2 regions of the Bacillus sp. CGMCC 1.16607 genome follow, and region 1 is predicted to be linked to the other one. Evidence: riboswitches for the same ligand, from Rfam matches in the RefSeq annotation. Region 1 holds a riboswitch; the other holds the start of a gene.

What was found. A riboswitch is a leader RNA that binds a small molecule or an ion and turns the genes downstream of it on or off. The one in region 1 is predicted to bind cyclic di-GMP.
Region 2: linked by a shared signal. The riboswitch ahead of ACFSO7_RS14150 (amidase) and the one ahead of ACFSO7_RS22585 (DUF5667 domain-containing protein) in region 1 are both predicted to bind cyclic di-GMP.

What each region holds. Positions count from the first base shown of each region.
Region 1 is NZ_JBHUJX010000036.1:32,723-48,204, forward strand. Features, by position in the region: gene ACFSO7_RS22575 (N-acetylmuramoyl-L-alanine amidase) at 1-583, opposite strand, end outside; gene ACFSO7_RS22580 (5'-nucleotidase C-terminal domain-containing protein) at 901-3,081, opposite strand; gene ACFSO7_RS22585 (DUF5667 domain-containing protein) at 3,505-5,130, opposite strand; cyclic di-GMP riboswitch class I at 5,222-5,325, opposite strand; gene ACFSO7_RS22590 (SWIM zinc finger family protein) at 5,836-7,434, shown strand; gene ACFSO7_RS22595 (DEAD/DEAH box helicase) at 7,427-10,258, shown strand; gene ACFSO7_RS22600 (hypothetical protein) at 10,652-11,053, opposite strand; gene ACFSO7_RS22605 (helix-turn-helix domain-containing protein) at 11,253-11,660, shown strand; gene ACFSO7_RS22610 (hypothetical protein) at 11,895-12,080, opposite strand; gene ssb (single-stranded DNA-binding protein) at 12,055-12,498, opposite strand; gene ACFSO7_RS22620 (YwpF-like family protein) at 12,822-13,253, shown strand; gene ACFSO7_RS22625 (hypothetical protein) at 13,456-13,845, opposite strand; gene ACFSO7_RS22630 (hypothetical protein) at 14,072-14,374, opposite strand; gene fabZ (3-hydroxyacyl-ACP dehydratase FabZ) at 14,581-15,003, opposite strand; gene ACFSO7_RS22640 (DNA-directed RNA polymerase subunit beta) at 15,095-15,379, opposite strand; gene ACFSO7_RS22645 (flagellar hook-basal body protein) at 15,393-15,482, opposite strand, start outside.
Region 2 is NZ_JBHUJX010000019.1:347,245-362,726, reverse strand. Features, by position in the region: gene ACFSO7_RS14185 (DMT family transporter) at 1-37, shown strand, start outside; gene ACFSO7_RS14180 (DJ-1/PfpI family protein) at 143-706, shown strand; gene kynU (kynureninase) at 776-2,050, shown strand; gene kynB (arylformamidase) at 2,066-2,686, shown strand; gene ACFSO7_RS14165 (DEAD/DEAH box helicase) at 2,796-3,986, shown strand; gene ACFSO7_RS14160 (amidase) at 4,272-5,744, shown strand; gene ACFSO7_RS14155 (hypothetical protein) at 5,851-5,988, shown strand; cyclic di-GMP riboswitch class I at 6,112-6,195, shown strand; gene ACFSO7_RS14150 (amidase) at 6,241-7,119, shown strand; gene ACFSO7_RS14145 (FAD-dependent oxidoreductase) at 7,219-8,745, opposite strand; partial or broken gene ACFSO7_RS14140 (trans-sulfuration enzyme family protein) at 8,964-10,048, shown strand; gene ACFSO7_RS14135 (phosphotransferase) at 10,070-10,975, shown strand; gene ACFSO7_RS14130 (hypothetical protein) at 10,972-11,106, opposite strand; gene ACFSO7_RS14125 (polysaccharide deacetylase family protein) at 11,251-11,979, shown strand; gene ACFSO7_RS14120 (DUF3231 family protein) at 12,057-13,058, opposite strand; gene ACFSO7_RS14115 (DUF1360 domain-containing protein) at 13,097-13,462, opposite strand; gene safA (SafA/ExsA family spore coat assembly protein) at 13,613-14,230, shown strand; gene ACFSO7_RS14105 (lmo0954 family membrane protein) at 14,415-14,762, shown strand; gene ACFSO7_RS14100 (PspA/IM30 family protein) at 14,785-15,432, shown strand.

The DNA of each region.
Region 1 (15,482 bases):
TCACATATCGCTCTCCACTAAAGGTAATATCTGTGATCGAACGTAATTGATAATTGATCGCTCTTGCTAAAAATACAGCAAAGTCGGCACGCTTTATATTTAAGCTATAGCCGAAGTCAGTTGAGGAAATTCCTGAAGCAATTCCTCTTGTCTTCAATTCGTTAGCCGCTTCAATCTCTGTTGCTTGGCCTTCATATCTAAAAGCCCGACTGATAAAAAGAGCCATTTCTCCCCTTTTAATCGGCTGGTTTGGATGAAAGGTGCCCGATTCGGTAATAATATGTTTTTCCACGGCTGACTGGATATAACCTGAAGCAAAGGTATTCATTGGAACATCTGAAAAATCAGTCACTCGCTTCGTTCCGTTTAAGTCGATCGCCCGTCCAAGCATCGCTATCGCTTCCGCCCGTGTCACTTCACGATATGGGTAGAAATTGCTTCCATCCCCTTGGACAATCTTCCCTTCTGTCAAATAAGCAATCTCCTTATACGCACGAAAATCCGTTGCCACATCCCGAAAGGTAACAGCAGCCTCGGATTTCAAACCCGACAACGGAAATAACAACAAAACTATTAAACTCACAAAAAATATTCTCCTCACAACTGCTTGTCCCTCCTACTTTACATTTTTCTACATTGTAGCATTAATCATACGACACGTTCCACCCGAAACCTGTCGAAATTGGAAAATAGGAGATTGGTAGGAAGAAAAGCGCAAGCGCCTTGATCAGCCCCGACAAGCAAATGCCGTCCCAAAGGGGAGGTTTGCTCTTTAACCTCATCTTTGGGGCGCCATTTGACCTCGAGGGGCTAGGCGCTGGAGCTGGACAATTTTCGAAGTCCAAAAAAGTTATATTATTGAAAAAAGGCCAAGAGCGATGCTCTCAACCTTTTTATCTATTATTGTTTTTTGGGTTGTAAAAATAAGCCCACTACTTTTGCTGCTTCGGCACGAGTCGTTGTGTTGCTTGGTTTGAATTGTGTTCCTGCTGCGTCAAAGCCGTTAACAAAGCCAAGTTCCCCAGCAGAAGCGACTGCGTTTTTCATTTCTTCATTTAAGCCACCGATGTCAGTGAAAGTAGTTTCCTTCGCTTTGTATTCCGTTTTGTTCTTTAAATTGTAGGCACGAACTAACATCGTTGCCATTTCTGCACGTGTAATTGGCTTTAATGGTTCAAATGTCGTGTCTGTTTTACCAGATACAATCCCGTTTGCTGCTGCAGCTGCTACTTCTGCTTTTACGGTTGCAGATAGATTACCTAAATCAGTAAATTTACTAGTTTCAGATGTTGTTAATCCTAGAGAACGAACAAGCATGGAAGCAAATTGTGAACGTGATACATTTTTACCTGGAGAGAAGGTTGTTGCACTTGTACCCGTTACAATTTCAAGCTCCTGAAGCTGTTTAATATACTCAGCTGACCACGATCCAGCTTTCACATCCGTAAATGCAGGATACGTTACAGTTACTTCACTAATACGACCTTCTGCTTTATATTCGATAGGCCCTTTTAATGATTTTACATAATCGATAGATGCTTGAAGATCGTCAACGCCCTGTTCAAACTTAAATCCAGCTAATTCGCCAATACGGTATTTCGCGTTTCCGTACATATAGTTGTTTACAACCACCGTGTACTCTTTGCTTTCATCAATTTTCTTACCGTCCGGGAACATGATATCGACAATTTTATTTGTTTTACCATTCCAAGTGTACTTGAAACCTGCGATTTGGAAGTCTAATCCTTTAACTGGGTCAATTTGTGCATTTAAAACGGTTCTTAATTCCGCACCTGTTAAGCTGACTTTGTTAAGTGTGTTTCCAAATGGCTGCACCGTGAATAGGTCACCTAATGTGATCGGCCCTTTGTCGATACCCGCACGTACGCCTCCACCATTCATAAGAGCGAAGTCAGCATTCATAGATGCTTTCATGCCATCAGCAATCATATTTCCAATTCCATGGTCACCGACTGGTCCACGACTCGGATATTTTCCAGTCATCTCAATCGTTGTTTCACCAAAAACTTGCTCTTTAATCGCTTTTACTTCATTTTCATATTTGGTTAAAATCTCTTTAACTGTTGGATCTGCCTCATAAACATTTTGAAAGACTTGATGAACTTTCGCTTCTTTTTTAACAATATCTCCTGTCGCTGGGTCAATTTCTAAATCCACATCAGAAAAAGCCTTTGCATAAGATTGAGCTTGAACAATTAATTTATTGTCGACTACTTTATTCACTTCTACATGGTTATGAGCCGCAAAAATGACGTCCACTGCATCGTCCATTTTTTCTGCCATTGCCCCTGCATCAAATTCGGAATTATTGTTATCTTGCCATGTTGGATTATGAGCTAACACAACGATTGCTTGAATGCCTTTATCCTTTAATTCCTTTGCGTACTTATTAATTGCTTCTACTTCATCGGTAATTTGAAGGTTTTCATTTCCAGTTTGAACGATCATCGATGGAGTTTCTTGAGTCGTTACGCCAATAAAACCAATTTTAGCTCCGCCAATTTCCTTAATCGCATAAGGATCTAAGATTAGCTTTCCAGTCGATTTGTCATACACGTTTGCCGAGATCATTGGGAAATTAATACCGTCATAGTTCTTTGTTCCTTTCGCATGCTCGCCACCTTTAACCATACGAAGTAATTCTGCTATCCCTTCGTCAAACTCATGGTTACCAAGTGTTCCCGCATCGAATCCGATCGCCTCTAAAATTTCAATCGTTGGCTCATCTTGGAAAGAAGCGGAAATCAGCGGGCTTCCTCCAACCATATCCCCGGAATGAACGATTAATGTATTCGGATTTGTTTTTTCAGCTTCTTTTAAATACGCCGCTAAAAATTCAATTCCACCAACTGGCGTTTCCTTTTTTCCATCTTTATCTAAATCGAAAGATTCTTTATAGTCTAGTTGACCATGTAAGTCATTAACACCTAAAAGTTGCACCTTAATATTGTTCGTTTCAGCTTGTACAAATGTAGTACTGAATGGCGCTGCAAAAGCCCCGACTGCAAGCGCAGAAGTCAAAGCCACACTAATTAATTGTTTACGGTATTTACGTAACATTCATTCTACCTCTTTCTTCTAGAAGTTTAGATTTTTTGTCGAACCAAAGACTATTTTAACAGAATATTATTTTAATAGTATAAAAGTACAGAAATTAATAACAAATTTAACGGAAATGAAACTATTTTCCTAGAATGTAAATAGATCTAACAAATTCCAAAGAAAAGCGCAAGCGCCTTGATCAGCCCCGACAAGCAAATGCTTCGCCAGCCGGAAAGTCGTTCTTTGACTTTTTGGCTGGCGAACATTTGACCTCGAGGTCGACAAGGGCTCGGGCGTCCTGTCGCATTGTCGACACTAGTACATCCTGTACGTCGGGGCTAGGACGCTTGCGCTGGAAAATTTTCGAAGTCCGAAAATGTTATACTTTCTTATCTTTTAAAAAAAGAGTAGCGGCAAGACCCACTACTCTTTGAAGTACATTTACTTTTTCCCTTTTTTCTCTTCTGATTTTCCGTTTCCTTTGTTTTCATGAGCATCTTCATTTTTGCCGTTGTCTTGATTTCCTTTTTCTTTCTGTTCAACAGGTTCTTGCTTTTCGGACTTCACTTCTTCTGCCTCTTCCTTACTGCTTTCAGCTTCCGTAGCATCCGTTTGCTCCTCTTTTTGCTTTTCTTTTTTGGATTCTTCATTTTTCTTTGGTTCTTCTTTTTGAGTTACTTCGGTTTTCTTTGATTCTTCTTTTTGAACTACTTCACTTTTCTTTGTTTCTTCTTTTTGAACTTCCGCTTGCTTTTTTGATTCTTTCTTTATGATTACCTCATTTTTTTTCGTTGCTTCTTTTTTACCTTCATCACGCTTTTCTTGACCTTTCGCTACCTTGTTGGCAGTCGCAACGACTTGTATATCTTCCTTCTTACTTGACTCAGCCATTTCTTTTTTTCCTGAAGATGCCAGTGTTGTCGGCTGGTGGCCTTTCGCCTTTTGATTAGAAATCGCCGCTGTTGTTACGGTCTTTGTAATACTTCCTTTTACCTCTTCCGCACTTGTTAAAACTGAAGCTTCGTTTACTGTCTCGTCTGTTTTTGTGGTATCTTCATCGCTGGACTTTTCACTTACAGGTGTTTCCTCCGTTGTTGTGGTACCTTCTTCGCTGGACTTTTCGCTGTCAGGCGTTTCCTCCTGTTCAGATGTACCAGCTGCCGCTAAAAATCGATCATTTTTCTTTTTTAATGTGTTTAATTGTCTTTCAAGCTTTGCGAGAGTTTTTGTGTCTCCACTGGCTTGTGCTGATTCCAATGATGCTTCTAGAGAGCCTATTTTTTGGACAAGCCTTTGCTGCTTCAATTGGTGGATATTAATATCAAGCTCCTTCATGACTTGACCAAAACCTGATTCTTCTAATAACTTAGTAACCTCTTCTATCGATTTTCCACTAATATTGGATAATGATATAATTTGGGCAATTTGTCCGTAGCCTAATTCTTCTTGTCTTAACTTCTTCACAATCTCCACGTCAAATCCTTGTACCACTTGCGCAACTAATAAGGCTTGATCTGTTTTCGTGGCCACGTCTTCTTGTTGTTCTGGATCAAGCTGATCAGTAACCTCATCCGTTACAACCGTCGTTTCTTCCAAAACATTCGTGAGCTCATCTTTTGCCTCACCCGCTACACTTTCATCTGTGATAACCTCTGTCACCTTATCTCCTGCCTCTTCAAGCAATGCAAGATAATCTGTCACCGCCTGCTCGACAAAAGATTTCTTTTCCTCTGCTGTCATCGCTTCTGCTTCCGCTAATCGCTCTTGGGCAAATTGAAGGAGCAGCTCGGCCTCCTTCTGTGAGTCAAACGTCACCAATAACTTCAAATCTTCCATAAGAAGATCAAATGTATAGAAAAATTTATCTGGCGTCATTCCAGGTTCAACGGTGTTTTCTGAATCTACGACTGTTTCCTGATTGGTTACTGTTTCGACTTTGTCAGTGACTTCCACATTTGCCCCTTGTTCCTCGGTAGTAGAAGTACTTGTCCCATTCTCTTCCGCAAATGCTGATGTTCCCATACTTAATGTGAACGCCAGTGCGGTAGTCAAAATTGCTTTCTTCATCACTATTCCCCCTTGGTTTTAACATGTCTTTTACAAATTAAAATCCAACAAAAAAAAGCTACTCCGAAGACTAGCAATAAACCGGTCGATCTTCGGTAACTGGCTGGCATCATCATTTCCGGTGTATTCCCCATCATGACCTTAGCCCCTCTAGTTTTGCGTCCCTGAATTTCCTCAGGTTTGCCCTTTCGGATTTTAAATGTTAATTAAATTCTACTCCCATTGACCTAAACTGTATACAAAATTCGACACACTCTTCAGAAAACAGTACTTTTGGCGCATTTAACAAAGGGAGATTGGGATTATCAGACAGCATTTTGGTCTGAAATTGATACCTATTGGACTCAGGCGAACTGACTTCTGGACTAAAATGGGGTGCTATCGAACAAATTATCGAGTCTATCGGACTCATTTAGTTTCCTATCGGACAAAGCATCCAGCCTATCGGACAAGTTCACATTTCTATCGGACTTTGTCACAAATCACAGGGTTTAACGGTCTGCCTACCGCGTTCAACCTGCCCCAACTCTGATTCCCATCCGACAAACGATCTCCAGCAAAACAACAAATTTTCCTGACAGATTTTCCGCGCCACGTGTTTCAGTGATGTCAGCCACCCTTTTTTTGGGTATAATAATAGAATATATTTTTTTCAGGAAACGGGATGTGCCAAACAGAGTTGGCGCAGAAATGGGGGCCAGGAAGATGGAGGCTTTGCCTACGAATGTGGAGCAGGGGCTGAAGTTTGTTGCGCAGACGGTGGCGACGACACTTCAGCCGGGTGCAGAGGAGGATGCCAAGCTTGTGCAAAAGGGGATGCTTTTGTATCGTCAAGGCTTGGTGTATCAATTGAAATTTGAAAGTGACCAAGTTTTTGCGACGGTCCAAGATGTCACTCCTGTGAAGGTTCGGCTTGATTTGTCTTTTTTTGATATGAGTGATTGTGCTTGCCCGAATTTCGGTTTATGTCGCCATAAGCTTGCTGTTTTTTTTGCTGCCTATGCAAAAATACGTAGTGTTTCAGAATGGGTTGATGAGTGGCGCGAACCTTTAATGAAAAAAAATGCGGCGGCCAAATGGGGGTTGCAGCGGGCCAAGGATTTGTTTAAGGCAAGTGGAACGTTGAAGCCGAACTATGACCGCTGGATTGAAGCTTTTGATGAAAGCTTTCAGGCGATTTTAACACCGAAGAAGATCCCCAATCCCTATGTATTAAAGGAGCTATTTCAAGTTTACCAGCGCCGGATTCGGGCATCCGCACCAATTGAGGCAGAATGGAAGCTCCTTTATGAACTGATTGCGACGATCTTTTCCTTTCAAAAACTGGTCCAGTTGGCTGAAGATCTAGACCAATTCGAAAAATACTTCTCTCCTATCCTCGACGAACTGATAGAAGATGCGGAGGAATTCGTTCATAAGCTCGGAATTCAGACGATGCCTTTTGCTTTTGATGAATTTTTAACGAGTTTGCGGGCAGATTCCAGTCATATACTTGAAGGTGCCGCAACCTATCCAATTGAGAGATTGATACTGTACCGTGTGCTATGGACGAATCTTTTTAAACGAAAAGAGTGGCGCGAGGAAGAGCTAGGAAAACTTGCCGGTAGCCAGCTCTTTGTATATCAATTAGCGGAAATTCATCAGCTCTATCTCTTAAATCGGGACGCTGAAGCGCTCGAAAAAATCCAAACTGTCGGTCCCTCGGCTGTCACTTTCCTATTCTATTGGATTGATTTATTGACTGCGAAAAAGGATTGGTCACGATTGAAGCCTTATATCGAGCTGTTTGTGGAATTCTCGAAAACCTATATGAATGTAGAGCGTGACGACCAACAATGTCGCCACTTTACGAGAGCCGTCATCCAAACGATCCTTCCTTACTGCTCGGAAACGAAGAACAATGACCTATACGAACAAGCACTAAAAGTTTTGCTGCCATATAGTTATGTTTCTTATGATACGTTTCTATTTGAAGGCGGGGATTATGAGCGCTGGTGTGAGTTGCAAGCGTATATCGGTGTTGATTTAGAATGGGTCGGAAAAGACCGTGTCAACGTACTCGCTGTGCAAAACCCTGAAATATTAGTCATTCTGTATCATCAATCGATTCAAGCACAAATTGATTTAAAAAACCGCCAAGGCTATCGCCAGGCGGTCCGCCAGTTAAAAAAGCTTCGGACGGTTTACAAAAAGTTGAAGCGCACTCCAGAATGGGACGAATTTTTCGAGCAGTTGATTGAAAAAACGAAGCGTCTGCGCGCCTTTCATGAAGAATGCCAAAGGGGTAAGTTAATCCATGCTTAGAACGAAGAAACTAATGATTACGGTAGAAAAATGGGATAACGGCGTTTTTGCCGTGAGTGCACTGGATGATGGTGTCCACCTCCCTGTCCATGAGTGGAAGAACTTGCTGTTTGGGCGTCACCGCGAAAGCTATTACGGCGCCTTTTTAGAGGTGAAAAATGAAGCAGTGCTGCTGGATGCCTGGCGGCTTGCGACCCTTTTTGCCCATGAAAAGTTCAACCCCTTTATCGAATGGGAATGGGATGAACAGGCTGAGCTATGCCTTACTGCCGCTCCATCAATTTTCGAAGCGATTACAGAGAAAGACTGGCTGCCCGATTTTTCAGCATTAGAATCAGGAGAATTTCGTTGGCAGCTTCCAAAACGAGTGGTGGAAGAATTTGATCCTTCTTTTTGGGAAGAAGAGGTCGAAGCTTATATTTCTGATTGGTTTCACGATGCATTAAATGCCCACCTAGATCAAAATAAAGAAACGAAAAAATGGCTCGGCGAAAAGCTTTCTTTATTGCAAAAACAAAACTTCCCGCCTGGCATGCTGTCGGCCTTTTTTGATGAGGATACTTGGCTTGAATGGATTGGGTTGAAGGAAAATGCAGCTCCATTCACGATTGGTCTTCGATTAGACGAACCCGAGTTTAGTGCAGCTGTGGAGGAATCTTTCGGGAAGCTTGAAGCACACGATCCATCAATGTCGCCCAATCCTGATTGGACGCTCGACCTTTTCGTACGCGACCGAGCGAACCCAGAGCAAATGTTTGATACGGGGGCGCTTCCAGCGAAATGGCGAAAGTATGCTGACACGATTCGCGAAACTGAGATGCGTTGGGTGAGAATTTTCCCATGGTTACAGGGCGAAGAAGGCTTAAAACGGACTCTCTCAGAGGAAGATGCTTGGATTTTCTTAACCGAAGCGAGTGAAACGCTCTTAAGTCTCGGCGTAGAAATTCTCCTTCCTTCTTGGTGGGAAGCGATGCAAAATGCGAACTTGAAAGTGAAGGCTCGGGTGAAGGGTTCCGCTTCAAGTCACCGTCCATCGTTTGTCGGCTTACAGGCGATGCTTGATTTTGATTGGCGCTTCTCGATGAATGGCGTTGATTTATCAGAGGATGAATTTCAACAGCTCGTTTCAGAAAAGAGACGACTTGTTTATATTCGCGGGCGTTGGGTAAAATTGGACCCCGCATTCATCCGCCAAATTCAAGATTTAATGAAGAAAGCGGAAAAAGAAGGCTTACATGTTCGTGATTTGTTTGAGCAGGAAATGGTGACAGACGAAGAAAACGAGGAGCACGAAAACCCTAAAGCGTTCGCAAAGATCCAAATTGAACTGAATCGACAGTGGAAACAAATGATTCATCAGTTATCAGAGTTTAAGGAGATGCCTGTTGTGCCCGTGCCGAACGATTTAAAGGCGGAATTGCGGCCTTACCAGCAAACAGGGATGAGCTGGCTGATTTTTTTACGAAAGTATGGGTTTGGGGCTTGTTTGGCTGATGATATGGGGCTTGGGAAGACGATTCAGTTGATTTCGTATTTGCTTGCGGTGAAGGCAGAAGCCGAAACGGGGCCGGCGCTGATTGTTTGTCCAACGTCGGTACTGGGCAATTGGCAGAAGGAGCTGGAACGGTTTGCGCCGAGTTTGAATGTGTATTTACATTATGGGTCAAATCGTTTGAAGGATAAGGCTTTTCGGGAGCAAGCTTCGAGTAGTGATATTGTGTTGACTTCGTATGGGCTGACCCATTTAGATGAAGAAGATTTTGGGGAGTTGACATGGAGTTCGATTGCGATTGATGAGGCGCAAAATATTAAGAATGCGCAAACGAAGCAGTCGCGGGCGGTTCGAAAACTGAAAGGTCTGCATCATATTGCTTTAACGGGGACGCCGATGGAGAACCGATTGGCGGAACTTTGGTCGATTTTTGACTTTACGAATCACGGGTATTTGGGAAGTTTGGGGCAATTTCAGAAGCGTTTCATTGTTCCGATTGAAAAGGATGATGAGAAGAAGAAAATTCGCGAGCTGCAAGGGTTGATTCGACCGTTTTTGCTGCGGCGAACGAAGAAGGATGAAGAGGTTGCGCTGAATTTGCCGGATAAGCTGGAGCAGAAGGAATATTGCCCACTGACGGCGGAACAGGCTTCCCTTTATGAGCAATTGATTAAGGATACGTTTGCGGAGATTGAAACGGTGTCCGGAATTGCGCGCAAAGGGTTGGTGCTGCAAATGCTCGGACGGTTGAAGCAGCTGTGTAATCATCCGGCATTGTATTTGAAGGAGAGACCTGCTGCGGATTTGATTGATCGGTCTGCGAAAATGGAGAAGTTGGTAGAGATTATTGGGAATGTATTGGATCGTGAGGAAAGCTGTCTTATTTTTACCCAGTATATTGAAATGGGTGAAATGATTCGTGAATTGATTCAGCAGAAATTTAAGGTCGATGTCCCATTTTTAAATGGAAGTGTTCCGAAGGCGAAGCGAGATGAGATGATTGGGCGTTTTCAGGACCGTGAATTCCCGGTGTTTCTGTTGTCGTTGAAGGCAGGTGGAACGGGTCTGAATTTAACGGCAGCCAATCATGTTGTGCATTATGATCGCTGGTGGAATCCAGCCGTCGAAAATCAGGCAACCGACCGAGCATACCGCATCGGTCAGGAGCGTTTCGTGCATGTTCATAAGCTGATCAGCACCGGAACGCTCGAAGAAAAGATCGACGGCATGCTCGAAAAGAAACAAATGCTAAACGACCAAGTCATCCAAAGCGAAAACTGGATCACCGAACTCACAACCGAAGACCTACGCGAACTAGTATATCTATCATAAAAAGAGGGGCTGCCGCAAACTTGCAGCCCCTCTTTTATCGCTTTAACGCGGTATCGCATTGGGGGTCAGTCCCCCAGCGCTTTAACGCGGTATTGCATTGGGGATCAGTCCCCCGGCGCTTTAACGCGGTACCACATCGGGGGACTGACCCCCGGCGCTTTAACGCGGTACCACATTGGGGGACTGACCCCGGGCGCTTTAACGCGGTACCACATCGGGGGACTGACCCCCGGCGCTTTAACGCGGTACCACATTGGGGGACTGACCCCCGGCGCTTTAACGCGGTACCACATCGGGGGACTGACCCCCGGCGCTTTAACGCGGTACCACATTGGGGGACTGACCCCGGGCGCTTTAACGCGGTACCACATCGGGGGACTGACCCCCGGCGCTTTAACGCGGTACTTTTCTGCAGTGGCTTCCCCCTTTTTTGGGTGGGTAGAATAGGAAAAAAAGTTTGTCTCCTTTTTGGAGGATAAAGTGTGTGCAAAAGGTGCTAGCTGGCTGTTCCATTTGAATTTTCCATGTTCCTTTTTGTAAATATATCTGTCCGCATTTTCTTTCTGTACCATCGTAATAATAAAAACGAAGCAACTTATTAGGATCTAATTGTAAGTATTGATAAGGTTGTTTCTGCTCTTTGATGAAGGATTGATTACTTGATAGTTGAATTGCATCATAGAAAGTAGGAGGAATATGAATATGAATTTCTGAGGATGATTTGATTTCTCCAATAAAAATAATTCTAGTCATAGCTTTTTCAAACTGTGTATTGTCTCGTTTTCCATCATCCATTTTATAAAAGGCCCCCTTAATTAGTAAATTTTACCTACCCCTTTATTATTCGACGATATTTTTACAAATTGCAACGAAATTTGTCGTAACATTTGTGAGTAATATAAACAAAATTAACTGTGCTGATTATTCACATATCATTATTTTTCATATAGATAACCGTTACCCTAAAAGTAAGTATGTGTAGGGTGGTGATGGATTGTCTCTTTCAGAAAAATTACAACAGCTTAGAAGAAAACACGGCTGGTCTCAAGAATATGTATCAAAAGTATTAAAAATGGATCGGTCCATGATCAGTCGTTATGAGACTGGAAAGAACGTCCCTACCTATCAAACAGTCCTTCAGTTTTCGGATATGTATAAAGTGGATAAAGAGTATTTAGTGTCAGAATTAGACCAAATGATTCAAACAGGACAGGCACCCTACATTTTAAAAGAGTCGGAAACAGGTTCGGACCCTGAAATAGAGATTATTTGTCAACTTGCCAAAAACGAAAAGCTAGTAAAAGATGTTTTTCTTGAACTGCATTTACTAGATGAAAAAACAAGAACCGCCGTTCTTCGGGCAACCCAAGCATTTATGAAAGAAATAAAGAAAAGGTATTAATTCAATAAAAACAGGGTACTAAAACGTAAAAGGTTTAGTACCTTGTTTTCTTTTTAAACTACGTATTTACTACATTTCCACCAAGAATATAGGGCAATTACTTTAAAAAAAATGGCAAACTAGTATTGTGAGCTAACGCTCTGCACTACTTAATAGTTGCCAAATTAGAGGAAACAGAGGAGTTATTGATTTTTTCTAATGAGGAATACTGGGGCTAATAACGTTAATTGCGGTCTAGATAAGCATATAATCTTTTTCCACCTCATCCCTAGACGGCAATTGAGATTCACGAATAATCCACTCCAATTGCTGGACTCTCCTATCCAGTTGATCGACCCTTTCATTTGTTTTTCCAAGCATTTTAATTAAACTGCCTAAGAGCATTTCTACACGATTAAAAGTTTCCTGTTGTTGTAGCATTGGATTCCTCCCTTGGAACATGATTTGTCCAATTTCCTGAAGGTAAGTTTCCGTCATTTGGTGTATCCCAATCGGTACTTCCGTTTTTTTCGATTGTTGGCTTACGACTTAAAAATTGGACTGACTCGGCGACTACCTCTGTCACATAAACCTTCTTTCCTTCCTGATTCGTATAATTTCGTGTATGAATCTTGCCTGTAATCCCAATGACTGATCCTTTTCGGCAATAGGTAGATGTGTTTTCTGCCGTTTTCCTCCATAGGGTACAGTGGACAAAATCCGTTTCGTATTCCCCTTGTTGATTCTTAAATTGACGATTGACTGCTAAAATGACATTTACAACTGGTATACCATCTGGGGTCAGTCTTAAATCTGGATCTTTTGTCAAACGTCCTACAAGTGTGACTTGATTGATCATGTCTTTTCTCCTCTCCTTTTAATGTGTTCATCATAGCTTGTTATACCCAATCACGTAAAATGTCAAAAATGTCATTTTGAAGGGATTTTTTGTTTTAAAATGTCATTTTCTCTAGACGAAAATGACATTTTAAATCCAGTTTTTGCAAATTTGCTATAACCACTTATCTTTTTTCGACAATGTGACAAATTGGTGAACAGCGCGCTGCTTTTGCACATTAAAGCACTGGGGGACTGACCCCCATCGCTTTAATGTGTGAAAGCGAATTCATTCCATTGTTCTACTGTGTTATAATGGGGGCAATATGGTTGGAGGAGGTTGTGATGAAGACCTTTAAGCTCATTTCGTTACAAGTTGTTGAAGAGTATCGGTTAGTGGATATTGCTTTAGTAGACGGTTTGATTATTAATAAAGAGGATGATCTGAATACTTGGCTGATCGAAGCCTATACAGATCTTTCACATCAGCATTTATTCCAACAAGCTTTTGATCGTCAGCAAGACTTAATTGTACAGGTTGTTATTTCGAAAAAGGAGAACGACCCTGCCGCTTTTCAAACGAAAGTTTCTTCTGTGAAGAAACTGGATGATCGTGTGAGCATTCTTTTTCAAGGGAAATTAAAACGTTCCAAAAGCAATTATGCTGAAACTTTACTGGACCATCTGCTGGATAAAGGACTCAGCGGTGATACCTTACTAATGGAGTTTAAAGACAAAATGAAGTCAAAGCCCATTCTTAAAGAAGTAAAAAAATAAAACTCCCATCGATTTGGGAGTTTTATTTAATGGACTAAGACACTCATAAAGACGTCTTCACCGGAATGTATTTCTAGCTGCTGAATGATATACTCGATGTCTTGCTTTCGATAATCGAGCTTCGGAAGCTCTTTTTCAAATGTTTTAAAATAGAGTAAAGACGCATACTTTACTTCTTTTTCAGAGGCTGGCCCTAGTAACTCTACTTTTTTTTTAGCTCTTCTTTTAGCTTTTCTATGACATACTTAGCTTCTGTTTTACAGGAATAATCGAATTCTTCGCGTACTTCTTTTTGCAAATTCTCAATTTCATCCATTTGAGCTTCAGTTGGTTTTTCGGATAGGATTTTATCAATGGTTTCGTTAATTTTTTCAGCCAGTTCCTGATGGAATTGGGGATTGATTTTCGTTTCTGTATCTACTTTTTCATACCAAGAAGCTTGATTTTGAATATAATCACGCCAGTCAGCAATAAAGGCTGGCAAATCAAATTTCGATTCCTTCCAGTCAATACTGTGCATATATTGTTCAAACGCTGTCGTAATCGAGCGTGTAATACTACTTTTAATGCCTGGTGAAAGATCTTTAAACATACTTGTAAAAGTACCTCCCAAACTTTATCTCTACCCTGCCAACCATGAAACTATATATACCTTACCACAAAAATCGACAAGGTACAAAAAAAGTTTCGAATAATGGTATGCTTTTTAAATAAAATTTTTAAAAATTCCAAATAATATACAAATATTATTCATCTAGTATATTTAAACCCAAGTAAAAAATAAGAAAGGAGCAGGTATTTAGCCTGCCCCCTCAATTTTATTCATCTTTATTGTCTTTATCATTCATATCAATTCTGTCTTCAACAACATCTTCTTGAGGGGTATTATTGTCTTTAGTCGCATCCCCATCGTTATCCGTATTGATGTCTTCACTTTCAGGATAATGGTCATTATTTAAATTATTATCATTTACATCGTTATCTAAATTATTATCATCTACAACACCATTATCCACATCTTCTGGAGGAGGGTTTTGGTCGTCATCATTGTTTGCGCAACCCACAAGCAGCATCGCAGCTAATGCGGATCCTCCAATCAAAGTTAAAAGCTTTTTGCCCATGTATAACAGCTCCTTTCTTATTGAATGTTCGACCTAAGAATTGGTCTGCTGTTATATTGCCCCATAACTTTAAAAAAATTGCATTTGCTTACGAATTTTTTGCGCACTTTAACGCATTAACGCGCCGGGGGTCAGTCCCCCGGCGCGTTAATGCGTTACCATACTGGGGGACTGACCCCCAGCGCGGTGGTGTGCTAAAGTAGGCATTATTTTAAGGCAAACATAATTTCTGCTTCGCAGGCAAGTTCGCCGTCTACGGTGGCGATGGCTTTTCCTTTACCTATAGGTCCTTTGATTTTAATGATTTCGACTTCTAGGCGCAGCTGATCACCAGGTTTGACCTGTCTTTTAAAACGGCAATTATCGATGCCTGTAAAGAAGGCTAAGCGTCCTCGGTTTTCCTCTTTTATTAACATCGCTACCGCTCCTACTTGTGCGAGCGCTTCGACAATTAATACCCCAGGCATAACTGGATAGTCTGGAAAATGTCCATTGAAAAACTCTTCGTTGGCTGTTACATTTTTAATTCCGATCGCCCTTTGGCCTTCTTCTATTTCTAAAATACGGTCAACTAATAGAAATGGATATCGGTGTGGAATGATTTCTTTTATTTGAGTCACATCTAACATTTTTATGACCTCCTCCTAATATTAGGTTCCATTTTATTGTACTAAAATAATCATACAAAAAGGAAGGGAAAATTCCCTTCCTGCCATCAAATTAATTTTTATTAATCATATCAAGAATATGAGTCCATGTTTCCTTTTGAAGGGCTTCGGACGGTTTACCGTTCCCAATAAAGCCGTAGCCTACGACAGTTCCAGCTATAACACTCACAAATAGTAAAAGAACAACCATAATGACTTTCACCCACACAGGAATGAGACGGACACGAATGTTCTTCCGTCTTTCGCGCAATTCACGCAAGGTAAGGTTTCCCTTTTCCTCTGCACGAATTTTTCTCATTTCCTCACGGGTCTTTACCTGTTTACGGTCTAAAGTCATGGTTTGTACTCCTTTAACGAATTCCGTTTACAAGCCCCATCATTTGATCCGAAATAGTGATGGACCGAGCTTGAAACTGATAGGAACGTTGAACATTCATGAG
Region 2 (15,482 bases), on a different contig from region 1:
TATTTTGTCTTTGGCAAAAAAACAAAATGAGGTCTGAGCTATGACTTTCAAACTACAAAAAAAGGCTATCGATTGGAATTTACTATTAAAATTTAAGTTAAGGTCATAAAAACTTGCAAATATTTTTTGGAGGAATGAGAAAATGAAAAATAAGAAAACGGCTGTTCTACTGTATCCTCTTTTTAGCGAATATGAATTATCAGTTGCATTATCCATACTCATGCAGGGCAATAAAGAAATCGTGACTGTAGGAGTCGACCACCAACCTGTAAAAGGTGAATCCGGTTTAACATGTCTACCAGATATGTCTGTCGATGAAGTAAATGTAGAGGAGATTGATAGTTTACTATTGCCAGGATGCATGGATGTGGGCATATTGATTGATGAACAGAAATGGTTTGATTTTATTAAAGAGGTTACAAATGAAGACACTATTGTCGCAAGTATTTCAAGTTCTCCATTTTTACTTGCAAAAGCTGGAGTCTTAAAAGGAAAGAAATACACAGTTGGCCTACCTGAAGAGGCTTTAGCTGAATTAGGTATTTTTGAAATTGAACATTATTGTAAAGATGCTGTTGTTCAAGATGGAAACTTCATTACGGCTAGAGGTAGCGGCTTTATTCAATTTGGAAAACTTTTTGGTGAAGCATTAGGTCTTGAGTTTGATATGAATTGGTACAAACCTAGAAATAATCCCTCATTTTAGCAGGTAATATACTGACAGAAAAAGAATATTAAGATAAACGAAAGTGTTTACTTAAAAGGGGGGCTAATTGTGACATTCGATTCATTAGAGTATGCAAAAAATCTTGATCATCAAGATCCACTTCGAAAATACCAACAAGAATTCTACTTACCTGAAAAGGACCTATATTTAGACGGTAATTCACTTGGACTAATGAGTAAGCGTGCAGAAAAGGCATTGCAGGAGGTAGCTGATTCTTGGAGAGAGCTTGGAATTGATGGGTGGATGAACGGCAAGCATGCATGGTTCACTTTATCTGAAAAACTTGGAGAAATGTGTGCACCATTAGTTGGAGCAAAAGCGAACGAGGTCATCATCACCGGAAGTACAACAACGAATCTTCACCAATTAGTAGCAACCTTTTATCAACCTTCCGGAAAAAGAACAAAAATCCTTGCTGACGAATTAAATTTTCCATCCGATATTTATGCACTGCAAAGTCAAGTTCAACTGAAAGGTCTTGACCCAAAAGAACATCTCATTCAAGTGAAAAGTAGAGACGGCCGAATGATTGAAGAGCAGGACATCATTGATGCGATGACAGATGAAGTTGCTTTAATTATTCTTCCGACCGTCCTTTATCGAAGCGGTCAATTACTAGATATTGAAAAATTAACTTCCGAGGCACATGCAAGGGGAATTCTCATCGGCTTTGACGGATGCCATTCCGTAGGGGCTATTCCGCATCAATTTAGTAAATGGAATGTTGATTTTGCTTATTGGTGTACCTACAAATATTTAAACAGTGGTCCTGGTGGGATCGGCGCTTTATATGTGAATGAAAAGCATTTTGGGAAAATACCTGGTCTTACAGGTTGGTTCGGTTCTAATAAAGAAAAACAATTTGATATGGAGCATGTTTTTACCCCAGCAGATGACGCCGGTGCTTATCAAATTGGCACACCACATCTACTAAGTACAGCACCGCTTATTGGTTCATTGGAAATGTTTACTGAAGCTTCCATTGATGCGATTCGGGAAAAATCCTTAAGACAAACACGCTACCTAATGGAATTAATTCAATCGGAATTAGGAGATTTTCAGTTCACGATTGGAAATCCACGTGAAGATGACCGTCGTGGTGGTCATGTGGCATTAGAGCACCCCGAAGCCGCGCGAATTTGTAAAGCGTTAAAGGAAAATGGTGTTGTTCCTGATTACCGAAACCCTAATATTATTCGCTTAGCACCTGTTGCCTTTTATACTTCTTATGAAGACGTATGGAATGCAGTTCAAATTTTGAAGAAAATTATGCAAGAAAAGCTATATGAAAAATACGAAAATAAGCGCGAAGTCATTGCTTAGAGGGAGGCATCCTAATTGAAACTCATTGATATCTCAAGGAAGCTTGGCCATAACGTTCCAACTTGGCCGGGAGATACCCCTTTTTCATTTAAAATCAATTGGCCGATGGAAGAAAGTGGTTCTGTAAACGTTGGGAAGCTGGAGATGAGCACCCATACAGGCACTCATGTGGATGCCCCGTTTCATTTCGATAACGAGGGAAAACGAATGTATGACCTTGATATCCATTTATATGTCGGCAAGGCTCTTGTAGTCGATATGAGGAATAAAGAATGTATTGGAGCAAGCGATTTTGAGGAAATTGACTTACAAGAGGTAGAAAGGGTCTTGCTACGGACTGATTCGTGGGAGAACCCACTACAGTTTCCTGAGTCAATCCCGTTCTTAAGACCAGACCTTGCTTCTTTTTTAGGGGAAAATGGGGTCAGGCTAATTGGTGTCGACGTTCCATCAGTCGACCCGCTAGACAGTAAAGAATTAGCGGCACACCACTCCCTACACGAAAATGGAATCCATATTTTAGAATCGGTGGATTTGACTAATGTGGAGCCAGGTATATATGAATTAATCGCTCTTCCCCTACCATTAGCTGAAGGGGACGGCAGTCCTGTAAGAGCGGTACTTAGAATGCTTTAATTTGAAGGTCTAGACATTCATGCTTTGATAAGCTAGTATCATAACCGATACTAGTTTTTTCGGGTTTAAGTACATAATAAGGATATTCCTATATATAAAGGAGAAACCAATGACAGAAACTATTTCTTCATTAAAACCATTTATTCAAAACGTCTGGGAGAAATCAGCCTTTGAACAGCCGACTTCCATTCAATCACAAGCGATTCCGCTAATCAAAGAAGGCAAAGATGTAATTGCAGAATCGCCGACCGGAACAGGAAAAACATTGGCTTATTTGCTTCCAGTTCTAGATAAAATCAATCCAGACAGCCAAGGAATTCAAGCTGTTATACTAGCATCCTCACAGGAACTTGTGATGCAAATTTTGGAGCAAGTGCAAAAGTGGTCCGAGGGAAGTGGCATTCGAAATGCTTCATTTATTGGTGGAGCGAATGTAACTAGGCAGCTTGAGAAAATTAAGAAAAAACCGCAATTGATTGTTGGAACACCTGGAAGAATGTTAGAGCTTATCAAACAGAAGAAATTAAAAATGCATGAAGTTAAGACGATTGTATTAGACGAGGGAGATCAGCTTCTTGTTCCAGAGCATATCGAGACGATCAAGCAAATTATAAAGTCGACTTTAAGTGATCATCGACAGGTTGTGTTATTTTCAGCAACTTTAACGGAGCGTGCGATTCATATTGCCAAAGAATTAACCCAAAATGCTGAACTACTAAAAGTGATGAAAGACGAGACGATTAAAGCAGGCAAAGTCGAGCACATTTATTTTTTATGTGAAAACCGTGAGAAACCGATGCTATTGGAAAAAATCGGACGTCTTGAAGGAATACGTGCTCTCGCTTTTATCAATGACATTGTCGAAATCAATTTTGTCTCTGAAAAACTGAAATTCAAGGAAATTCCAGTTGGAGTGCTTCATAGCGACTTAAAGAAAGACGACCGAAAGTTGGCATTGAAAAATCTTCGAACAGGAAAAATCCAATTACTAATTGCTTCAGATGTGGCAGCAAGAGGTCTTGATATTCAAGATATTACACATGTTGTTCATGCTGATTTTGCGAAAGACATTACCCAATATATTCACCGTTCAGGACGTACTGGCCGCTTTGGAGCAGACGGAGTCGTCATTTCGCTTGTCAATGAACGAGAAGAGCGTGAATTGAAAAAATACTGCCATGAATTAAAAATACCTTTAGCCAAAAAGGTATTTTATAGCGGAAAAATCGTTGATGAACAAGAAAGAGCAGTAAAGCGCGAAACAATTAAAACAACTAAATATAAGAAAACAAAAAAATAGCACGCGGCTTGCGTGTTATTTTTTTTGGTGGAAAAGTTTGTCCAAATTGTGAAAATGGCGGATATATGACTCTAATCGTCGGATATAAGTAGAAAACAAGCGGATAAAATCGATTTTAGACGGATATAACCTGGAAGTAGTCGGATATATGAAAAACTCATCCTCTAAGACACGGAATTTATAATAAATAGACGTTTCGATTAACGTATTTATACAAATTAAAAAGGTTTTTGAGCCTTCATCAAGAATTCTTTAATAAAAGAATGTGAGAGGAGCTTTAAATAAATGGAAAATCCAAAATTAAAAAAATTAACAGAAGAATGGTTGCAAGAAGCGACGATTGACCAAATGCAAGAGAAAATGGAAAATGGGGATTTGACATCAAAGGAATTAGTCCTAATGTACTTAAAGCGTATTACTAGTTTTGACAAAAATGGTCCGAAGATTAATTCAGTTATTGAGGTGAATCCGGATGCATTACATATAGCTGCTGCCTTAGATGCAGAACGTAAAAGTAAGGGATCACGAGGACCACTTCACGGAATCCCTGTCCTCATTAAGGACAACATCGATACAAATGATAAGATGCATACTAGTGCAGGATCGTTAGCATTAGAAAATTCGTATGCATCAGCCGATTCTTTTGTAGCTTCACAATTACGTCGTGCTGGTGCCGTTATACTCGGAAAAACAAATATGACGGAATGGGCTAATTTTATGGCAATTGGAATGACTAGCGGCTATAGCTCAAGAGGTGGTCAGGTGCTTAACCCCTATGGTCCAGGTACATTTGATGTAGGGGGATCGAGTTCTGGATCAGGTGCTGCGATTGCCGCCAATTTTGCTGCGGTAGCAGTTGGTACAGAAACATCGGGCTCAATCTTAAGTCCAGCAAGTCAAAATTCTTTAGTTGGAATTAAGCCTACTGTAGGACTAATTAGTCGTACGGGAATTATACCGATTGCTCATACTCAAGATACGGCAGGTCCAATGGCGCGAACAGTCAAAGATGCAGCGCTTTTATTAAATGTTTTAGCTGGGGCAGATGAGCAGGATCCAATCACATTAACAAACACTGCTTTAACCCAAACTGATTTTACCGATTACCTTGACGAAGCTGGGTTAAAAGGGAAGAGAATCGGTATTGCTCGCGAAGGATTTTTTGATTATTTGAGTGAAGAAAAAAGTGAGGTTATGGAAGCTGCAATCAGGAAGCTGAAGGAACTAGGTGCTGAGGTTATTGAAGATGTCAAAATTCCATCAGTCGATAGAAAATGGAGCTACGATGTGTTAACTTATGAGTTTAAATCTGATGTTAATGCCTACTTAAATAAACTTCATCCTAGTTATCCAATACGCTCCTTAAAGGATGTAATCCAGTTTAATCTTCAAAATGAAGAAAAAATGTTAAAGTTTGGCCAAGCTATTCTACTTGAATCCGAAGCAACAAACGGAACATTAACTGAAGAAGCTTATATAAACTCTTTGGAAGATGATTTATATTACTCAACTGAACAAGGAATAGACTTCATCATGGATGAACATCAATTAGACGCTGTTGTTTTTCCGAATAATTATGGTGCTGCTATTCCAGCAAAAGCTGGTTATCCATCGATTACGGTACCAGCAGGATATACCGATAAAGGGGAGCCGGTTGGAATTACCTTCACAGGAATAGCCTATTCAGAGCCGCAGCTTTTATCGATCTCTTATTCCTTTGAACAAGGGACAAAAATGAGGAAATCACCGAAATGGTAAGGTATAACTAAGTTTTCAAGAAGCATACTACCTATGAACTTGGAAAAGTGTAAGGCGTCGAATTAACTGACGACCTTAGCAACTATCTCTAAAGGAGTTGTTTTTCATGGGTAGAACGAAAAAAGGAAATGCGAACGCCATGCGAAATAATAACGCAAAAAAGGGTCGCACGAGCTCTGAATTGGTTGAATTTAATACAGGGATGGATGATAAGCAAACGAACCGACCAAAAGGAAAAGAATAGAAATGAGGCTGCTCACTAGATTGAGCAGCCTCATTTTATTTGTGGAATTTTACCAACAGAAACTTCAAAGGAAATGATTTAAATATAAAGATTCTGGGAGTATAATCATGGTGTATAAAAAAATTCTGAAAAAGGCAAACTTGTCGAAAGGCAAGGACGCAAAGCGATGGGCCTAACCGATAAACGTATGGCTGCCACGCCGCCAGACTCCTATTAGGATGTCTTGGGCATTCTAATAAGGAGAGAACTGTGATGAATAAGTTTAAAATCCTCGTATTAAGCATGTTAATTTCTATGATAGTATATTCAATATCTTCATTTCCCACAAATTCCAAAGCTCAATTATCCGTTGGTCCGTTATCAACTTGGATATGGAATACAAAATCAATCATAACAAATTCCGACCAGATTCTTTCATTTCTAGCTGAAAATCAAACGAAAACGGTATTTTTGCAAATCAATTATAATATTAAACCCGCATCATATGAAACTTTTGTTAAAAAGGCTTCACAACATCATATTGAAGTGCACGCCCTTGAAGGAGCTCCTGATTGGATATCAGCAAAGGGTAACACATATTCCAATCGTTTTTTTGATTGGTTAAAAATGTACCAAGCACAAGCAGAACCTTCTGAAAAGTTTACGGGCATTCACTTAGATGTGGAACCATATTTATATTCTGGATGGAATTCGAACTATAAAAATACGGTGTTATCGTATCAAACCCTACTAATCAAAGCAAAGGATCTATCAAGTCAGATGGGCTTGAAGATAGGTGCAGATATCCCTTTCTGGTTTGATGAGAAGCTTTATAATAATAAATTAGGTAAAGGTAATCTTGCTGCTTGGGTTATAAAAAACATGGATTTACCAACGATTATGGCTTACCGTGATCAAGCAGATGGTCCAAATGGAATGAAAGCTATTATCCAACAGGAAGTTGAAATTGCCCAATCAATCGGTAAACGAATTACCATAGCAGTTGAAACAGCCCCATCTTCCGAGGCAGAGTACGTTTCGTTTTATGAAGAAGGACAAACAGTCATGCTAGAACAGCTTTCCAAACTTTCAAACGTAAATAACGATTTTGCCATCCATTACTTAGATAGCTGGATGAGCATGAAACCATAAAATCTTGCTTCTAGAATACGACAAAATTTCCTAGGAAATGATGCATTGTTAACAAGCTTCGACAGTAAAAAAGGGCCTCTCTGGCCCTTTTTTACTGCATTATTCACCAACTTTTTTCAATGGCTCTAAGGCTGGACCATTCAATACTTCCCCAGTATAAGAATATCTTGAGCCGTGACATGGGCAATCCCATGTTTTTTCAGCATGATTCCACTCGCATTCACAGCCAAGATGTCTGCAAGTGGTGTCTACTAAATGCAACTTACCATCTGCATCCCGATAGGCACCAGCTCTTTTACCGTCTACCATGACGACGGAGCCTTGGTCAGTTTCTAAGTCACTTGGATCACCAGGGACAAACTCAAGCTTACCTTTAATAAGATGTTTTGCTACATCTGCATTAATTGAAGTGAATTTTTTAAGGCTTGGGTCTGCCTGGAACCTGGATGGTGCGTACAATTCAAGGAAACTATTTTGTTTCCCTAAAACGAAATCACTTAGCATCATCGCTGCAGCTGTGCCGTTTGTCATTCCCCATTTACGATAGCCGGTCGCAATCAATATGCGTTGTTTTGTTTCTGTGATTGGACCAATGTACGGAACCTTGTCCAATGTAATTAAATCTTGTGCTGACCAACGATAAGGAATGTCTTTTACTTGGAAAGTTTCTTCAGCGAATTTTTGTAATGCTAGATGGTGTTTGAAGGTATCCATTCCTTGTCCGGTTTTATGGTTTTCACCACCAATTAAAATTAGATTTTCTCCATTAAATGGGGTGAATCTTATGGAACGGGTTGGATCGTCAGCACTAAGATACATTCCTCCAGGGTAGGAATCTTCTGCTTTCACCCCGAGAATGTAAGATCGTTCTACATACATTCTTGTAAAATAAAAGCCAAGTCCATCATAAAAAGGATAATGGGAAGCCACGATAATAAAGTTACAACGAATTCGATTTCCATCTCTTGTGATGATCGTCGGCTTATCCCCTTCAGGATCTTCAATATCAATGGCAGTTGTATTCTCAAAAAGTTGGACATTGTTCTTTTCCAAGTCCTTTACTAAATGAGTTAAATATTTTGTAGGATGGAACTGGGCTTGATTCGTCATGCGTAAGCCAGTTTTTATGTCGATATTAAATGGGATACTATCCACATTTCCGCCAGAGATTTTTAGTTTTTCATATGCTTTTGCCTCAGTTTGTATTTTTGTAGCGTATTCATCTGTAGTCGCATAAATAAAGGCATCTTGTTCGAGAAAATCACATTCAATTTGTGCTTTTGAAACAGTATCTTTTATAAATTGAATGGATTGGTTAGCAGCATCATAATATTGTTTTGCTCCCTCCACTCCAAAATGCTGAATTAACTCATCATAAATAAGTCCATGTTGGGCGGTAATTTTCGCTGTTGTATGCCCTGTTGTTCCAGTTAATATTTTTCCAGCTTCAATTAAAGCAATTTTGACATTATGCTGACGCAAAATATGTGCTGCCGTAATCCCAGTAATACCTCCACCGACGATGGCAACATCAACGGAAAGATCTTTATCTAACTTTGGAAAAGAGGGAAACTCTAATTCTCGCCAATATGATTCAGGATATTGCGGTAAAGATTTGTTTTGCATGGTTTTCCTCCTAATATATGTACTTGTGGCTATTTTTTCCATGATATGGTCATTTCATGTGTGGTTTGGAAAATATTATTCAAGAAAGAAGGAAAATGAAATTTCTTATGGAAATATGGATTATTATATGTAGTCATTACAAGAAAAAGTGGGTGGAAAAGTTGAGTAAACATTTCGATACAGAAGTTCTTCATGGTGACAAAAAGAAACGAAACATTATGAGTAAAGTAACACCCATCTATCAGACCTCAGCTTTTGTTTTTCGTGATTTAGATGAATTAGAAGGATATTATCATGGTAACGGCCAATATTTATATTCTCGAGTTGCAAATCCGAATACGGATGAACTCGCGGATATGTTGCAAGACTAGAGGGTGCACCCGATGGGGTGGCCGCTTCATCAGGTCTATCGGCGATTCTTGTAGGCGTGCTTGCCGTTGTGAAAAGTGGTGACCATATTATAGCAGCGGATGATGTATATGGTGGGAGTTTTCACATGCTTAAAGCCGGGCTAAGTGACTTAGGCATTGAAACCAGCTTTGTTTCTTTTAAGGATCTCCTTCAAGTTGAAAAATTGATACGCTCAAATACGAAACTATTATTGACCGAATCAATTACGAATCCTCTACTAAGAGTAGAAGATTTGCCGGCAGTAGTAAATTTAGCAAAAAAATATCAACTAGTTACTTTGGTGGATAATACATTTGCGACACCGTATCATTGCAAACCCTATTCATTAGGAATTGATTTAGTTGTTCATAGTGCAACCAAATATATCGGTGGACATAGTGACATTACTGCAGGAGTGTTAGTTGGCAGGGAAGATTTACTCGAAAAAGCCAAGGCAAAGGTTGTTAATCTTGGAGCAAATCTAAGTCCGTTTGAAGCATGGCTGACCACTAGAGGCTTGAAAACATTGGCTTTACGGATGGAGAAACAATCGAAGAATGCACAGAAGCTTGCGCAAGCTTTTTCAAATAATCCACTTGTTCGGCAAGTTTTTTATCCATTCGGAGTGAATCCAGATGGCTTTGGTGCCATGGTGACGATTGATTTGGATCGCACCATAGATGTTAACCAATTTTTCCGTTCCCTAGGTTGGGTTAAAATCGTCCCTACTTTGGCTGGAGTAGAAACGACTGTTTCTCACCCCTTAACGACATCACATCGTGCCTTACCACCTGAAGCGTGTCAAGCGCTTGGGATTACAAAAGGGATGGTTAGAATTTCAGTCGGTTTTGAGAAAATAGAAGATATTATAGATCAATTTCAACTAGCCATTAATCAATCTAAAAAGAATTAATTAAATGAATGGAGTGAAATAATGTCTCAAGCATGGTCTCCTGAAATAGTCGTTACAATGGACGAAGCAAGACATTTAATAGAAGCCCAGTTTCCAGAACTGGCACCTGTCAATATTCAAGAATTAGGAAAAGGCTTTGATAATACAGTATTCAAAGTGAACGATGATTACGTTTTTCGTTTCCCAAGAAAAGAAATTGCCGTTCGATTATTAAACACTGAAAATCAATTGCTACCCAATTTGGTCAATGGATTAAATATTCGAATTCCTGAACCTATCTTTTTCGGCAAAGAGACGGATAGCTACAATTGGCCTTTTACAGGCTATCACCTTGTTAAAGGGACTTCACCTGGGCAATTGTCTGCAGATATTAGAAATAAGTCCGCGGCTCCCTTAGCGCATTTTTTGAGAAAATTGCATCAATTTCCAATAGAAATGGCTGAGAAACTAGGTGTACCTTATGACTGGTTAGAAAGAACGAATATTGGTAAACGAATGAATCCATTGATTGATAACATAAAAAAAGCTATCCAGCTTCAGTTAATTGATGAAGCTGAAACAGCCTTTCATTGGCTTGATTCTATAAAAGATGTTCATTTGGACGAGCAACAAACGCTTGTTCATGGCGATTGTCATATTAGAAATATTTTAGTAGATGAGATTGGAGTCATTTCCGGAATAATTGATTGGGGTGACACCCATCTTGGACATCCGGCGATTGATTTATCGATTGCTTATAGCTTTTTAACACTGCAGGGAAGAGAACAATTTTTCGGAATTTATGGAAATGTTTCTGAAACGACTAAGACCTGTGCAAGGTTCTTTGCTTTATATGTGTCTGTAGTTCTGTTGTTGTACGGACATGATTTACAGGATGCAAAATTAGTAGCCAGTGCAAAGGAAAGCATAAAATTATCATTGAGTTAATCTTTTGTTATGGGATCTATTTTAGTAGAGTCTTCTGAATGTAAGGCACCTTTTAATGAATAAAACATTATACCACCAACGAAACCTAAGCATAGTACAAACCCGAACGTTGTTATCCACCAAATAGCCATGAAAAATCCCTCCTTTGTAAATAAATATGCAAAGGAGGGATTTTTTTGCCTGGTAAATGTCCAATTTTTCAAGCACAAATGTGTTAATAGAATGAAGGTGGTTTGGAACACTATGAGAAAATACGATCTAAAGGAAGGAACCCCATGAAAAGAATGATTTTTATGTTTCTCGTATTACTATGGCTCCCGTTACAGGTTTCCGCAAAGATGGAGGTACCGATTTTAGTCTATCATTCAATTGATGAGTTTAAAGGTCACGGTTCAAAGGAATTATATGTCACACCGGAAAATTTTGAAAAACAGATGACGTACCTCAAAAACAAAGGATTCACATTATTAACTTTTGAGCGCTGGCAAGATATTTATAAAGTGAAAAAGCCAATTTTTATTACCTTTGATGACGGCTACAAAAATAATCAAAATGCTTATAAAATTTTTTGGAAGCTTAAGGATGAGCATTTTCATCCAGCTGGTACGATTTTTGTGATTTCTGATTTTATCGGAAGGGCTAATCGGTTATCTAAAGCTGATATAAAAGATATGGCTGAATCAGGTCTCTTCTCTATTCAATCACATACAGCTACTCATCCTGATTTAACTAAAGATAAAAAATATGTGCACGAGCTAAAGGATTCCAAAGAAACAATTGAAAAAATAACGGGTAAACCAGTGCTTGCATTTGCCTATCCATATGGAAATTTCAATAAACAAGTAGTGGAAGAGACGAAAAAATACTACCGATTCGGATTAACGACAACCCCTGGACCGTTTTCAGAATCAGGTATACAAAATGAACTTTATTTATTGCCGCGTATCTATGTAAAATATTCTACAACATTGGAGGAGTTTACAAAAATGGTAGAAAAAGGTTGACCTAAAAATAGGTCAACCTTTTTCAATGGTTAGTTTTCGAATGAACTGAATGATTCCTAATGCTTAGTAATCCACCATTAATTTTTTTCAAGGTCTTTACGGTTCGGTGCTAGAGGAACTTGTTCTAACCAACCACGATTAACCATAATATTAAAGCCTTCTTCAGAGTAAGTTAAAATTTCAGTCATGAATTTACTAAACTGAGCGGATAGGTCTGCTCTCATAGACATGGACAAGGCATGTCCGAGTAAAGTAACATCAATCGCATTTAGAAAGTTAAATAGAGCAACGATAAACTTATTAGAAAAAGGGGGAAACGTTGAATCGGTTACAAGCATACTTACAGGAGATATGCCTAATAAATCTTCTTTAATTAAAACATTATTAAAAATTTTGATTTGATTTTCGGATATGTCTCTGCCTTTTTTAATATAGGCATGTATTTCTTTGTCTTTTACAACTTGAAGAAGCCCTGAACAAAATAGGATAGAAAAGTAGTTTCGTTCAATATTAAAAAATAACTCGGTTAATTCCATCGTATTTAACGGTCTTTTCTTTCCTGGTAAGGGTAGGATAAACGTTTTTTTCTCAATATATTCTACTTGTTTAGGATAAGGAATCATTGGAGGTCGGTCATATACCCCTTTTGAAAGCATCAAAGTGGTTGATTCGGAATAGAAATCCACAGAATGTTTAAGGGAATCATTGAAAAAAGCTAATACATCAGAACGAGCAACATTTGAAAGGATAAAAGCCGTTTGAACCATTTCCATCCGACTCATCATGTAAAGAAAGCTTAAGGCAAATTCTTCATAAAAGAGTGGTGGGGCTTCTAAATTAATATCCTGATCAGAAAAACCATCGGGGATAGGGATATTTTCTAGGGAAAACAATAAACATATGTCATTAAGTTGTTTTTCCGTAATTGTTAATCTTTTATTTAGAATGGAATAGATCTCTTCGTCCTTTAAATGATGGAGAAAGTATTTGAGAAGGCACCTAGACATCGAGTTTTGAATGTAATTTTGCCATAAGCCTCCAATTTCAGCACTAGATAAGCGAGCGGTACTTTTTCCCATAGGTACCTCCTTGTAGGTGATACAGACAAATCTGTAAATTATGACTTTTTAGAGTAATAACTAACCTTCTTCAAATTTACCCCGACGAATGTTTCAATAATACATTGGCCACCAGCGATCGATAAAATTAATACGATGATGGAAGTTATTTTAGGAAACAATAAATATCCGCCACCTATTAATACCGCACTCCAAACACCAGCACACCAGTAACAATTCAATAGGTAGCCGAACATGTTTTTTGGAACATCCTTCATTTCAGTTCCATGCTCTGTTTCAACTTCTATTTTTTTCATAAAGGGTTTTCGGATAAACTCGGTAATTTTATCAAAAACGATAAGATGAGTTAGTCGGTAACTAGCTAAAATAAGCATGAAATAGGTCATCCACGAAAGCTTAAACATCATCAAAACCCCTGACTATTCGACTATTTAATAATATGATTTACTCGTTTTATTGAAATATACAATGTTGCTGCTACGAATAGAAACATTTATAAAAATCTTCGTATATTTTATTTTAAATTTCAAACTCTATATGTGGAGGTGTGCGAAATGATAAAAAAACACATATGGATTTCTATTGTATTGATTGTTTCTCTGTTTACATTACCGAATGTTTCACACGCACAGCAAACTTACACAGTACAGCCAGGTGATTCTTTATGGAAGATTGCGGTTCGCTATCAAGTGGGAATATCAGAGCTTATTCAAGCGAACCCTCAATTTAAAAATCCAAATTTAATCTATCCAGGGCAAAAGGTGACGATTCCAAATTTTGATGCGATTAAAAGTGTTGAAAATCAAGTGATCCAATTAACAAATCAGCAACGCGCTAAATATGGATTAAAGCCATTAGCCGCAAATTGGGAATTATCACGTGTGGCTCGTTACAAATCAGCTGATATGCGAGACAAGCGTTACTTCCAGCATGATAGTCCTACTTATGGTTCTCCATTTACAATGATGAAGAATTTTGGAATTACTTATCGAAGTGCAGGAGAAAATATCGCTGCAGGTCAAAGAACTCCACAAGATGTTGTAACATCTTGGATGAATAGTGAAGGGCACCGAAAAAACATTCTAAATCCTAACTATAATCAAATTGGAGTTGGCTACGCAACTGGTGGTTCATATGGAACCTACTGGACCCAAATGTTTATCCAAAAATAATCTACTTTAACGCATTAACGTGCCGGGGGACTGTCCCCCGGCACGTTAATGCGTTAAAGGGAGTCTTTTATCAAGCGGCTTACGCTCTTCTACGCCTCAAGTCCTATTTCAAAATAAAGCTCAGGCTCGTTATGGGAAGTTTTTAAAATAGGTAAGATGAGTACATAGAAAGGAGGAAATGAAAATGAAAAAGTTCGGTTTGTTAGTAGTAGGTGGTATTGCAGCAATGGTCCTTTTCTCAATGATCGGTCCAATGGTAGGTCTTGCTGTCAGCTTGCTCGTGTTGTACTTCGTTTTCAAGAAATTCCTAAAGACGGAGAGCACGATGAAGAAGATTGGATGGGCAGTAGTGGGGTTAATTACTTTAACAATAGCAGTAGAAAATTTCCCTGCTATCTTAGGACTAGTTGCAGCATACATCCTATATGTTGTGTATAAAAAATGGAACAAAGCAGACACAGTTGTTGTGAAAGAAAGCGATGATCCATTCGAGAATTTTGAAAAGCAATGGAATGAATTAAAACAATACTAATGAATAAGGGAGAGTTATTACAATGACAAATTTATTCACACGATTAAAAGATATGATTACAGCTGATTTACACCAAGCTATGGACCATAAAGAAAAGAAAAATCCGATTGCCCTTTTAAATCAATACTTACGTCAATGTGAACAAGAAACAGAAAAGGTTCGTAAGTTATTGGAAAGACAATATTCATTAAAAGATGAGTTTACCCGCGAGCTTCGATTTGCGAAAGAAATGGCGGATAAGCGTAAGCATCAATCACTAGTGGCACAAAAAGCTGGTGAAACGACATTATTTGAATTTGCTTCACAAGAGCAATCACAGTACGAAGAAAGAGTAGTTCGATTAGAAAATTCATTACAAATGGTGCAGCAACAATTAAATGACTTAGAGAAAAAATATGAAGATATGAAACATAAATTGAAGGATATGAATATTCGCCGTTTGGAATTAATGGGCAGAGAAAATGTAACTCGTGCAAATCACCGTATGGATAAAGTACTAGATTCCAATCAATATTCAGATCGCTCATTTTCAAGGTTTGAAGAAATTGAAAATTACTTAGATCGACTAGAGCATCAAGTAAATAGCTCTTATTTCCGGAATACCATAGATGCAAAAATAGCTCAATTAGAAAAAGAAATGAAAGTTGAACAAACTCATTCTATTTCTTAGGTAAATCATGGTATTCTAGAAAGGGCGTAGATATACTACGCCCTATTAAA